Regions from separate parts of the Pseudoalteromonas sp. SWYJZ98 genome, predicted to be linked through region 2. Evidence: predicted binding sites of a transcription regulator. Region 2 holds the regulator's gene; each other region holds the start of a gene.
The links. The regulator FliA, encoded in region 2, starts transcription of late flagellar genes. The targets are predictions, from matches to a motif close to CTAAAGNTNNNNNNNNNNNNGCCGATA.
Positions count from the first base shown of each region.

Region 1: the regulator FliA is predicted to act here: its motif matches at 2,047-2,073, upstream of I6F10_RS17390 (DUF5610 domain-containing protein).
Region 3: the regulator FliA is predicted to act here: its motif matches at 1,604-1,630, upstream of pomA (flagellar motor protein PomA).

Region 1 covers NZ_JADYXA010000044.1:21,299-25,559, reverse strand. The annotation lists gene I6F10_RS17400 (RNA recognition motif domain-containing protein) at 1-49, shown strand, start outside; gene murI (glutamate racemase) at 12-812, opposite strand; gene I6F10_RS17390 (DUF5610 domain-containing protein) at 878-2,017, opposite strand; gene trmA (tRNA (uridine(54)-C5)-methyltransferase TrmA) at 2,180-3,277, shown strand; gene I6F10_RS17380 (thiol:disulfide interchange protein DsbA/DsbL) at 3,343-3,981, opposite strand; gene I6F10_RS17375 (thiol:disulfide interchange protein DsbA/DsbL) at 3,998-4,261, opposite strand, start outside.
Region 2 covers NZ_JADYXA010000005.1:91,301-95,561, forward strand. The annotation lists gene I6F10_RS05800 (chemotaxis protein CheA) at 1-1,032, opposite strand, end outside; gene I6F10_RS05805 (protein phosphatase CheZ) at 1,048-1,821, opposite strand; gene cheY (chemotaxis response regulator CheY) at 1,839-2,222, opposite strand; gene I6F10_RS05815 (RNA polymerase sigma factor FliA) at 2,263-2,973, opposite strand; gene I6F10_RS05820 (MinD/ParA family ATP-binding protein) at 3,000-3,860, opposite strand; gene flhF (flagellar biosynthesis protein FlhF) at 3,853-4,261, opposite strand, start outside.
Region 3 covers NZ_JADYXA010000006.1:148,393-152,653, forward strand. The annotation lists gene dxs (1-deoxy-D-xylulose-5-phosphate synthase) at 1-131, opposite strand, end outside; gene ispA ((2E,6E)-farnesyl diphosphate synthase) at 237-1,124, opposite strand; gene I6F10_RS06980 (exodeoxyribonuclease VII small subunit) at 1,127-1,369, opposite strand; gene pomA (flagellar motor protein PomA) at 1,690-2,457, shown strand; gene I6F10_RS06990 (flagellar motor protein MotB) at 2,460-3,380, shown strand; gene I6F10_RS06995 (hypothetical protein) at 3,585-4,100, shown strand; gene I6F10_RS07000 (DNA topoisomerase III) at 4,143-4,261, shown strand, end outside.

The DNA of each region.
Region 1 (4,261 bases), on a different contig from region 2:
AGAAGATGATTCTAATGCTCTACGTACTGAGACGGATCAGTCAGTGTAACTAGCTTTACCGCTAGCTTATTGCTAAACACATCAGCCGTTGCATAATATTGCAGCGGCTTTTTTATGTCTGTTTGTTTATCCACACATAAGTTAAGTTGGTTAAGTAGGAAGTTGACTCTATTTGCTATCGCTACACCTGAATCAAGTAATTTTACATTCCCTTCAAAGTACTGACTAATCGGCCCTGCTAATATCGGAAAGTGCGTACACCCTAGTACAAGTACATCTATAGTTTTATCTATATGTAGTTCATCAAGTACTTGATACAATTTATTTGTATCGAAAGAGCCTGTAAAAAAGCATTCCTCAGCTAACGTTACTAATTCAACACTGCTATAAAGGTTAACGATTACATTACGTGCATGTTCAGCAATTAATGTTTTTGTGTATGAACTGGCGACCGTTGCCGGTGTGGCTAACAAGCCAATATGATTTGAGCGTGTTAATTCTGCCGCAGGCTTTATTGCTGGCACAACACCTACAATAGGAATATCCGTAATTTGGCGAACAGCGCTGAGTGCAGATGTAGAAGCGGTGTTACACGCTATTACAATTAAATCGACGTTAAGCGTGTTGGCTTTGATGAAATGAATAAGTGAACATAATCGGTTAATTATAGTTTGTTGGGACTGAGCACCATAAGGTAGTAATGCATTATCCATAAAATAGCTGTACTGAGCATTGGGGATACTTTGCTTGATATGTTCAAGTACAGTAGTTCCACCAATACCTGAATCAAAGACCATTATATGCGCTGACAAACTACCGTTCCTACTTTACTTTAAGATCGGCAGTTTGCCATGAGGTTTTTATAAAAGAAAGTAGTTTAACTTTGCGTGGCTTCTAAATCAGTAAGCCTGTCGGCTGCTGAATTTAACTGATTAAGGTTTTCGAACATAGACTTTGTATAATCTACTAACTTATCTATTTGTTCCTGATCTTGATTTAACCATTGGAGAATGCCAGCTAGCTGATTTTGTAATCCAAGCTCACCCGCTTTTTCAAAAGCATTTTTAAGGTCGTCATTAAAAGGGGCTAACCCCTCTGCTACTTGTTTTTCTGGTGCTGGTTTATATTCTTCATAGCTTTTAACTGTTGCTATTGTTTTTGTTTGGCGTAAATCCATAGAAAAAGCCACCAGCTGATCGCTGTCTAAACTCAGCTCTTGCGCTTGTTCAAATGCTTCATCTAAATCACCACCAAAAAAGGTTTTACTTAAATCTTGTAAGTCTTCCATCATCGCATTAATAGCTTCTTGCTCTTGCTCGTTTAAGTCACCATTTACCGACATCGAAAATGATACCTGTCGAGATTGCGATGATGAGCTTGCAAACGACTCACTATTACTGTTTTGCTGATAGCCACTTGCCGATTGAGATTCAAATGCATCAGCAAAGCTAATACTTACCTCATCGCCTTCTGCGGTAGTGAATTTATACTCTGCATTGCTAGTCATACTGACATATTGAGCCTGGCTTATATTTACGCTGGCAGGTTGTGGGTTAAATAACGACTCTTCAAACTTATCCAGTCCATTGTAAATTCCCTCTTTGGACTTATTAATGCCCTCTTCCATGTCATCATTAAATACGCCAGTACCTTTGAGTTCATCAACAGCGTCATCAATCCCTATTTGGACTCCTTTGCGCGCATCGCCTAGCATATCTTTGAGCTTTTCGTCATCAGCGCCGTTAGCTTTTGCTTTATTTACAGCACTACTTACAAAATCGAGTACGTTTTTTACTATTTCATCAAAATCAAATAGTGGTTTATCTGCTTTTTTTTCTGCGATAGGTAATCCAAGCTGCTCAGCCATTTTATCGCCAAGCACCTTTGCAGCCAACTCTCGGCCTCGTTGTTGATAGCTATCTTGAGGAGACGTAATTGTAGGTTGCTGTATATCAGCTTTATTATTGAATTTATTGATGTTGTTGTTTGGCGTAAAGCCATAATTACCTATTTTCATGATTCGTCTCCTAAGCGTGCGTAGTTTATTATCGGCTATAACAACAAAAACTAAAGTACAATGTTCAATAAAACAGCATAAATGCTAGCCAAAACTAGACAAATACGCAGCGCTCCCTACAATAGCGCCGATAAACAGATCTTAGATAAGGTAGTAGCGTTAATGGCAGTTATTAAAATAGATACCACACAGTACCAAGCGCAGTTAAGTGAAAAAGAGCAGCGTATTAGTGCACAGTTTCAACGTTTTGGTGTGGAGCAACTAGAAGTATTTAGCTCAGAGCCAACTAACTACCGCCAACGTGCTGAATTTAGAGTATGGCACGACGGTGACGATCTGTTTCACATTATGTTTGATCAACAAACAAAAGAAAAAATCCGTGTTGATACATTTGACCCAGCAGCGCCTCTAGTAAGTGAAATAATGCAGGTGATGATTGAAAATCTTAAGCCTTGTGAAATATTACGCCGTAAGTTATTTCAAATCGATTACCTATCAACGCTAAGCGGTGAAATTTTAGTAAGCTTGCTTTATCACAAACCACTGGATGATGAATGGTTAAGTGAAATTAAAGCACTTAAAGAAAAGCTTAGCAGTAAATACAAAATTGATTTTATTGGCCGTGCACGCAAACAAAAAGAAGTACTTGGTGATGACTTTGTAACTGAACATTTAACAGTTAATGGCCAAGAGCTTATATATCAACAAGTAGAAAATAGCTTTACTCAGCCTAATGCAAAAGTAAATATTAATATGCTGGAGTGGGCACAAGATTTATGTAAACCACTTAAAAATGATTTACTAGAACTGTATTGCGGTAACGGTAACTTTTCAATTGCATTAGCGGGTTCTTTTAATAAAGTATTAGCGACGGAAATATCAAAATCATCTGTTCACTCTGCTCAGTACAACATTGCTAAAAATAATGTAGAGAACTTAGATATTATTCGTATGTCGAGTGAAGAGTTTACCCAAGCAATGAATGGCGAGCGTACTTTCTCTCGTTTAGACGGTATTGACCTTAAAAGCTATGACTGCCAAACCATATTAGTTGATCCACCGCGCGCGGGCATGGATGAATTAACGTGTGACTTAGTGGCTAACTACGAAAGCATAATTTATATATCGTGTAATCCTGAAACCCTTGAGCGTGACCTTGATCACTTAACACGTACGCATAACGTTAAGCGCTTTGCTATATTTGATCAGTTCCCTTATACGCATCACATTGAGTCGGGCGTTTTCTTACAGCGCAAATAAATACGCTCAGTAAACGTTACCCATAAAAAAAGCTCCTTAAGGAGCTTTTTTTGTTTTAGCTAAAGTTACTTGTTAGCTAAGTAATTTATTAATTTGCTAATGTCTTCAGGTTTAGTAATACCCGACTCACGACCTAGGTTTAATTTGTACTTACCATTTACAATAAAGGTAGGTACGCCACGTAGTGCGCCTTTTTCTTTAAAGTAGTCTTGATCGCGTTTCATTTTAGAGCTCAGCGTACGTACCGAGAAGCTTTTAAACAGCTTATCAAACTTATCACCATCAACGCCCTGCGCTACAAATATATCTTTTACATCTGCAAGCTCATTAAATTTAGCGCGCTTTGTATGGATATGATTAAAGATTGCAGAAATAATCTGATCTTTTTGTGGAAGCACTTCAGCTGTCGCCAATGCTTGGCTCATCATCTGTTGGTTTTCTGGGTCACGTACACCTACAAAATCAACATGGCTCTTTTTAAATTTAACGTTTTTATCAAGCTTAGGCTTAAACTCACCAATTAGTGCTTCCATGTTATTACATGCAGGGCAGTAAAATGAGAAGAACTCTTTAACCTCTGGCTTTTTAGTTGCACGCTCAGAAACTACGTCGTAATGCACGCCTTCTTCATACGTTGCTGCAAAGCTTGTTGCTGCCATAGGAAGTAATATTGCAAGCAAACCTGCTTTAACTAATTTAATCATTATTATACTCCGAAATTTATAGTGCTAATAAAAACGCTACTAACTCATCAAGTTCTTTTTGATTTTTGATGGTGTTGAGGTTTATTTTATATTTATCGTTAACAATAAAAGTAGGTACACCTGTAAGTGCGCCTAATTTTGAATATTTATTCTGTTTGTTTTGCATTGCTTGCTCAGCTGAAATAACAGGCATGCTTGCAATCTCTTGATCAAATGTTGCGCTATCAATACCATTTACTTCAAGTAATTTTTTAACGTCTTTCATTTCAGTTAATGGTGC
Region 2 (4,261 bases):
AGCTGCTGCTGGTGGTGCTTTAGCTGCTGGCTTCTCTGGCGCTTTTTCAACTGGTTTTGGAGTAGGAGCTTTAGCTGGCGCAGCTTTTTTTACTGGTTCACTCACTTGTTTAGCTGGCGGTGAAACAGGTTCAGGTTGTTTTGCAGCTGGCGCACTTTCTATCGATTTAGGAGCAGTGCCTTTACCATGAAGTTCATCAAGAAGCGCTTCAAATTCGTCATCACTAATTTCATCATCTGATGAATTAACTGTATTTGCCGCTGGTGTAGCTGGTTCTACAGGTGTTTTATTGGCATCATTTTGTTCAGGTTTGATCGTAACTTCACCAAAACTGCCAACACCATGTAACTCGTCTAATAAGCTGTCAAATTCATCATCAGTAATATCACCACTAAAATCACTACTACTTGCTACTGGTTTTTCAACTGCAGGACCTTGTCCTTTACCGTGTAGCTCATCAAGTAAGCTTTCAAATTCGTCTTCAGTGATTTCATCTATTTCAGCATCGCTAACCGAAGGCGCTCCGCTAAATAGTTCATCAAATGCAAACGGATCTTCATCATCAGCTACCGGTGTATCCACCACTTCATTATGAGGTTGTTCAACCCCTGTTTGTGAAGAGGCTTCAGTGGCTTCGGCTTCTGTTGGAGGTAGACCTAAGATATGAAGAGTATGAAGTAATTCAGGATCTGCAGGTTCAGGCTTGTCTCTGTTTTGGATAGTCGCAAACATCTCATTAATGGTGTCTAGTGCTTGTAAAATAACATCCATTAACTCTGAGTTGACTGTTCGCACGCCTTGACGTAGTAAATCAAATACGTTTTCAGCACCGTGACAAGCATCAACAAGTTCTGTCATAGCTAAAAAGCCTGCACCACCTTTTACAGTGTGAAAACCTCTAAATATAGCGTTTAGTAACTCGGTATCTTCTGGATTATTTTCCAGCTCAACTAACTGTTCAGATAAAAGCTCTAGGATTTCTCCAGCCTCTACAAGAAAGTCTTGTAAAATATCTTCATCGACTTCAAACATGCAGTTACTCTCCTCTTAGAAGCCCAAACTTGATAAAAGATCATCAACTTCATCTTGATCAGATACAACATCATTACGCGATTCTTTATCAATGATAGGGCCTTCAGGACCTGCTAAAGTTTGTGTGGCAACTGGTTCTTTTATTTTTTGTTGTTCTACTTTATTCGCGGTGCTGTTAGTGTCGTCTTGTTCAGCAAACGCAGTTAAAAGATGCAGTAAACTTTCTTCTACTTCCCTAACAAGTTCAATAACACGGCGAATAACTTGACCTGTTAAGTCTTGATAGTCTTGAGCCATTAGTACATTTGTCATTAAGCTTTGAAGCTCATCAGTCTTATGATGAGAGTTGTTCATAAACTTATCGATGCTATGGCAAAGTTGCTTAAACTCACCAAGCTCAATCTCGCGGCTCATTAAACGATCCCATGTCGGTTTGATATGAGATATTTCGTCCGCTAACTGTTGGGCTATAGGAAGACTCGCTTCCACTGCATCCATTGTTTTATTAGCCGCATTTTCTGTCATTTCTATAACATAATTAAGCCGCTTTTTAGCATCTGGAATCGCATCTGTCGTTATATCAGTTAAGCGAGTATCAAGCTCAAAACTTTTAAGGGCTTCGTGCAGTTGACGAGTCAACTTTCCAACTTCAGCAAATAATTCAGATTGCTCTTTAGAAGCAGCCTCTAAAATCAACTGATTTGCTTTGTCTTGCTCATCATTTTCTAAAAAAACAACGAGCTGACGAGCTTGTTCTAACGTTATTTGAGGCGCAGCTGGTGCTGGCATAAGCCTCTCCCCCATCATTAGCCTAAGCGTTCAAATACTTTTTCTAATTTAGTTTTTAATGTTCCAGCCGTAAATGGCTTAACAATATAACCATTCACGCCAGCTTGCGCCGCAGCTATTATTTGTTCTTTTTTAGCTTCTGCCGTTACCATTAATACAGGGATATGTTTTAACTTCTCGTCTGCACGTATTGCTCTTAAAAGATCAATACCCTGCATTCCAGGCATATTCCAATCCGTGACTACAAAATCAAACACTTGATTTTGCAACATAGGCAAAGCTGTAGACCCATCATCAGCTTCTTGAACGTTAGTGAAACCTAAGTCACGTAACAGGTTTTTTATAATGCGTCTCATCGTTGAAAAATCATCAACTACAAGAATTTTCATGTTTTTATCCAAAACATCCCCCAGTGAGGTATTAACCTTTGTTTACTTACTACTAATTTATCCAGTCATTGATTTTAGCTTTAAGCTTAATCATCGCCTGACCATGTATCTGACTTACACGCGATTCACTTACATCGAGTATATGTCCTATTTCTTTTAAATTCATTTCATCGTTGTAGTACAAAGAAAGCACCATTGCATCACGCTCTGGTAATGACTTAATTGCACTTAGCAAAGACTCATTAAACCTATCATTTTTAACATTATTAAAAGGTTTATCTTGTGCTAAATCTTGGCCTACAGGAGTAATAACATCCTCATCTACACCAAGGTCTTCAATGCCTAATATTTTACTCGTATTCGCATCATCTAAAATATGATGGTACTCATTGAGCGAAATTTCAAGTTTTTCAGCAACTTCTATGTCCGTTGGTTCGCGGTTCAGACTACTTTCTAGCTCAGTAATTGCTTCTGCAACTTGCCTGTTTTTACGGTGAACTGAACGAGGAGCCCAATCACCACGGCGCATTTCATCAAGCATAGCACCGCGAATACGAATACCTGCAAAAGTTTCAAAGCTTGCGCCTTTTGTTGCATCAAAGTTTTTCGAAGCTTCTATTAAGCCTATCATTCCTGATTGAATTAAATCATCAAGTTGAACGCTAGGTGGTAATCGAGCAATTAGATGACATGCCACTTTTTTAACAAGTGATGCATGCTTCTCAACAATCACATTTAAATTTTGTGTTGATTGATATCCCATAGCTCTATTCACCAGTGTTGTCATAATTAACCGTTTACTAGTTTCTCAATGAAAAACTCTAAATGCCCAGATGGTTGGTTGGGTATTGGCCATTTAACTGCTTTTGTTGCCAGCGTTTTAAACGCAAGAGCGGCTGGCGAATTTGGAAAGAGCTCTACTATTACTTTTTGACGACGTGTTGCTTTGCGCATATTTTCATCATAAGGAACCGTTGCTACTAGCTCCATTGATACATCTAAAAAGCGGTCGGTAACTTTAGATAGCTTTGCAAACAATTCAGTGCCTTCACGCATACTGCGCACCATATTGGCAACAATTTTAAATTTATAAACGCCGTGCTCACGACTTAATACTTTAATAAGTGCGTAAGCGTCGGTGATTGATGTCGGCTCATCGCATACAACAACCATTACATCTTGCGCTGCACGCGAGAAGCTCAGTACCATGTCTGAAATACCAGCAGCTGTATCTACAATTAAAATATCAAATTCGGTATTCAATTCGCTAAACGCACGAATTAACCCAGCATGCTCAGATGGTGATAACTCAACCATACTTTGCGAACCCGATGTAGCGGGTACAATTTTAATTCCTGCAGGGCCTTCAACTAAAATTTCATCAAGCTCACATTCACCAGACAAGACATGTGACAAGTTACGCTCTACACGTAAACCAAGCATCACATCACAGTTTGCTAAACCCAAGTCAGCATCCAGCACTAATACTCGATTACCTTGCTGCCCAAGTGCAATAGCTGTATTTAGAGAAACATTTGTTTTCCCTACTCCACCTTTACCACCGGTTACAGCGATAACTTTTACGCCGTTGTTATTGTTTTGACTCATTTTGCGCAGGCCGCTTGCTTGATCTAATACTGTGTTAATCATACATCCCTACTGTGCTTGGCGCCACTGCTTGGTGCCTTGAATGTTGTTCTTTTGTTCTTTTTAAATATAATTGCTCAGCCTTTTTAACTAGTTTCTCAGCATTTGCAACACGAATATCCTCTGGTACTCGTTGACCATTAGTAAGATACCCTATTGGAAGGCGATTTTGAATCGCAATACTAATAATCTCACCCAAACTTAATGATTCGTCTAACTTAGTGAAAATACAGCCACTTAACTGTACTTTTTTAAAGTGACGTACAGTTTCTTGCAATACATTAATTTGTGCTGTCGCGCTAAGTACTAAGTAGCTGCGAATATCTACACGTTGGTTACGCATTAACGTGTTTAATTGCTCAGTTAAACGTAAATCTCGCTGGCTCATACCTGCTGTGTCAATT
Region 3 (4,261 bases), on a different contig from region 2:
GATACTGAGTTGAGTAAATAATCGCGCAGCTCATTGCTAAATGCAGGGAGTTTGTCTTGCGCTAAGTCACGCAATTGGGCTGGCTCGTCAACCAAATTAAGTAATGGATACTTGCTACTATCAAGTGTCATGGTTTTATATATATCCTTCGCTAACATTAATTCATTCAAAGCTTTTACGAATAATTAATGTTGAGTAATAATGTCAGTGCTAATTGCAATACGTATGAGCAAAAATTAGTGGTCACGCTCAATTAGGTAATTTGCTAGCGACGCAAGAAGTGTTGTGTCAGCATCTATATTTGCCAACGCTTCATGGGCTTGTTGTATTAAATTTTGCGCCTTTTCTTTAGCGCCTAGCATACCTAATAACGCCGGATATGTCGCTTTATTCGCGGCAATATCGGAGCCTTGTGGTTTACCTAAAGTAACCGTATCGCCTTCAACATCTAAAATGTCGTCGTGTACTTGAAACGCCAGCCCTATAGCATACCCAAAAATGCTTAAATTTTCTAAGGTTTGTTGATCTGCCTTTTCACTGCACAGTGCACCAAGTGTAATTGCACAATTAATTAAAGCTCCGGTTTTTAGCTTATGTATTCGCTCAAGCTCTTGTACGGTAATTACTTTATCTGTTGCTGCTATATCAAGACCTTGTCCGCCTACCATGCCCTCAAGGCCTGATGCGTGGGCAAGCGTAGCAATCATTTTTACTTGTGTTTGCGACGAGCATGTAAATTTGTGATTCGCAATAAGCTCAAAGGCGAGTGTTTGTAGGGCATCACCAGCTAAAATTGCATTTGCCTCGCCAAATTCTATATGGCAAGTAGGGCGGCCACGGCGTAAGTCGTCATCGTCCATAGCAGGCAAATCATCATGAACTAGCGAATAGCTATGGATACACTCAATTGCAGCAGCAAGTACATGTAAGTCTTGCTGGTTTGCACCGAGCATTTTACCTGTGGCATAAACTAAAAATGGACGTAATCTTTTACCGCCATTAAATAATCCATACTGGGTGGCGTTCTTTACCGTTTCTTCAGTATCGAGAGGCTGTTTAAAATGCTGCTGTAAGGTCGCTACTACATCTTTTTGAGCACGTTCGATATAATTATTTATGCTCACAGCTATTCCATATCATTATCAAAATTCGTAAGAACTGACTTTTCGCCATTACCCATCAAAATTGATACTTTTTGTTCTGCTTGCTGTAATTTACCTGATGAAGCACTTGCTAATGCAATTCCACGCTCAAATTGCTTTAACGATTGCTCAAGCGATAAGTCACCTTGTTCCATGTCACTAACGATTGTAGATAATTCTTCTAGTGCTTGTTCGAAACTTAAGTTTTCAGGTTTTTTAGTCGCCATCTTTATTTCAGCTTACATAATAAATTTAGGGTTAATTTTAGGGGGAATGCTAAACTAGGTCAAAGGATGATATTGGTTTTTTACCTTTATAACGTTAAATTATATTTCAAGTGTATTAATAAAGCCTTAATAGCGGTCTGTTAGTTTAATAAATCAATTGATAATTAGGTAGCCCTTATAACTTGATCTAAAATAGTGCTAAAGGCTGCTTTTTATGTTTATTTATAAAAATGGCTTAAGCAATTCAATATGTTGCCGATAAGCAGTTAATAATAAAAGTTTATGATAAGGCCATTAAGCATGAAACTTCTGGAGGAAATGTGGATTTAGCAACCATAATCGGGATCCTAGGCGCAATTGGCTTAATTGTCATGTCTATGTTTATGAGTAGTAGCGGTGAAATGGCTATGTTTGCCGATGCTCCTTCTAGTGTAATTGTATTTGGTGGTTCACTTTTCATTGTTTTATCAAATTTCACCATGTCGCAGTTTTTGGGTATAGGTAAAGTTGTTGCTAAAGCGTTTATGTTTAAAATTGAAACGCCAGAAGAACTTATTGAAAAAGCAGTAGAACTTGCTGATTCAGCTCGTAAAGGGGGGTTTTTAGCACTCGAAGAAGCTGAAATCCCAAATCCATTTATGCGCAAAGGCGTCGACATGCTTGTTGATGGCCATGACGCAGATGTTGTTCGCGCCACACTTCAAAAAGACATCTCTTTAACCACTACTCGACATGAAATGGGCGCAGGCTTATTTAAGTCATTAGCCGATATTGCACCAGCAATGGGAATGATTGGTACTCTAATTGGCTTAGTTGCAATGTTATCTAACATGGATGACCCAAAAGCAATTGGCCCGGCAATGGCGGTAGCGCTTTTAACAACTTTATATGGTGCGTTTTTAGCCAATGTTGTGGCAATTCCTATTCAGGTAAAACTTGAACTGCGTAAAGACGAAGAAGCTATGAATCAGCGTTTAATTTTAGATGCTATTTTAGGTATACAAGATGGCCAAAATCCAAAAGTAATCGAAGGTATTTTGAAAAATTACTTAGCTGAATCTAAACGCAAAGTAGATACCGAGGAGTAATTATGTCTGATCAAGAGTGCAAATGCCCACCACCAGGCCTACCAGCATGGATGGGAACGTTTGCCGATTTAATGTCACTTTTAATGTGCTTTTTTGTACTCTTGCTTGCGTTTTCAGAAATGGATGTACTTAAGTTTAAACAAATTGCGGGCTCTATGAAGTTTGCTTTTGGTGTGCAGAATAAAATTGAAGTAAAAGATATCCCTAAAGGTACCTCTGTTATTGCTATGGAGTTTACCCCAGGCAAACCAGAACCCACTCCAATAGAAACTATTCAACAACAAACAGTAGAAATGACTCAACAAATGTTAGAGTTTCAGGCTGGAGATGAAAGCTCAGCTGGCGGCAGACAAGAACAACGCGGGGACAAACGTGGTGGCGAATCTCGTAGTACTTCTCAAGAGCAATCGTCAGAGCAAGCAACTTCAGCGGCCGATCAGGAACAAACTAACGAGCTCGTTAAAAAAATCGCGCAGCAGCTTGAAAAGCAAATAATAGATGGTGCAATTGAGCTTGAATCTTTAGGGCAGCAAATAATTATTCGTATTAGAGAGAATGGTTCATTTCCTTCGGGTAGTGCATTTTTACAACCTAAGTTTAAACCCATAATTCAAGGTATTGGTGTGCTGTTAAAAGATGTACCTGGCGAAATTACTGTATCTGGCCATACCGACGATTTTCAGGTATCGAATGAGTTATATATTAACAACTGGGACTTATCGTCAAAGCGTGCTGTAGCAGTAGCAAGCGAGCTGCAAACGGTGCAAGGGTTTGATAAAAACCGCATGATGGTAGTGGGTCGGGCTGATACCCGTCCACTTGTTCCAAACGATTCAAATGAAGATCGCCGCAGGAATCGCCGAGTAGAAATATCTATATTACAAGGTAAAGCAAAAGAGTCAGCGCCTATTGATGTACGTTAAGCTATTGCTTGGTATTATATCTCACTACTTTTTGTTTTAATTTAGGGTACTTAATTGCCTAAGCATCTTGGCAATTTCATCATTTTAGCTTACAGTACATTTCCTTAACATATGTAATGGAATGCCCGTGAATAAAAAATATAAGTATAGCGATATGCCTGGAAATGGTACTGGCGGAGATGACGATAAGACGAAAGAATAACAATGCCTTTATGGGTTGATAAGGTAATTACATTTCTTGAACTTAGCTGGGTTTTATTTTTAATCCCAGCTATTGTTGTTTTCTATTTGCGTAAAGATTTTTTAGCATTACGATTTGTATGTGTCACAGGTGTATTTTTCTTATTTGGTGCACTTATATACGATTCTTTAAAAGAGTTTGATAAAGATATTTATATATATAGATATCTTGTCTGGGCGTTTAATGACATAGCTTGGATGGCTTTAATTGCCTATCTTGGGATAAAAGATAAAGTTTATTTATGGCAATGTGTGTTAGGTCAGTTGGTTGTTATAATGGCACCAATTTTACAACTTTTTCGCGTTGTTGATCGCCACCTTTGGGATTTATCTTATAGCACGTTAATGTATAAAACGCTTTTACCTTTAATTAATACGCTCACCGTAGTGGTGTGTTATCTTCCGCTAATTTATATTGTAATTAAAAATAATAAGACAGTAACTGGTAATAATCATAAAAAAGCCCCTCCTTTAAAATAGCTGTGCTAAACTACTGTTTATATGAACAGTGGTGAGCAAGCTATGAAACTCTACATTGCAGAAAAACCTTCACTAGGACGCGCTATTGCTGATGCGTTACCAAAACCACATAAAAAACACGATGGCTATATAGAAGTCGCTAACGGAGATTGTGTCTCGTG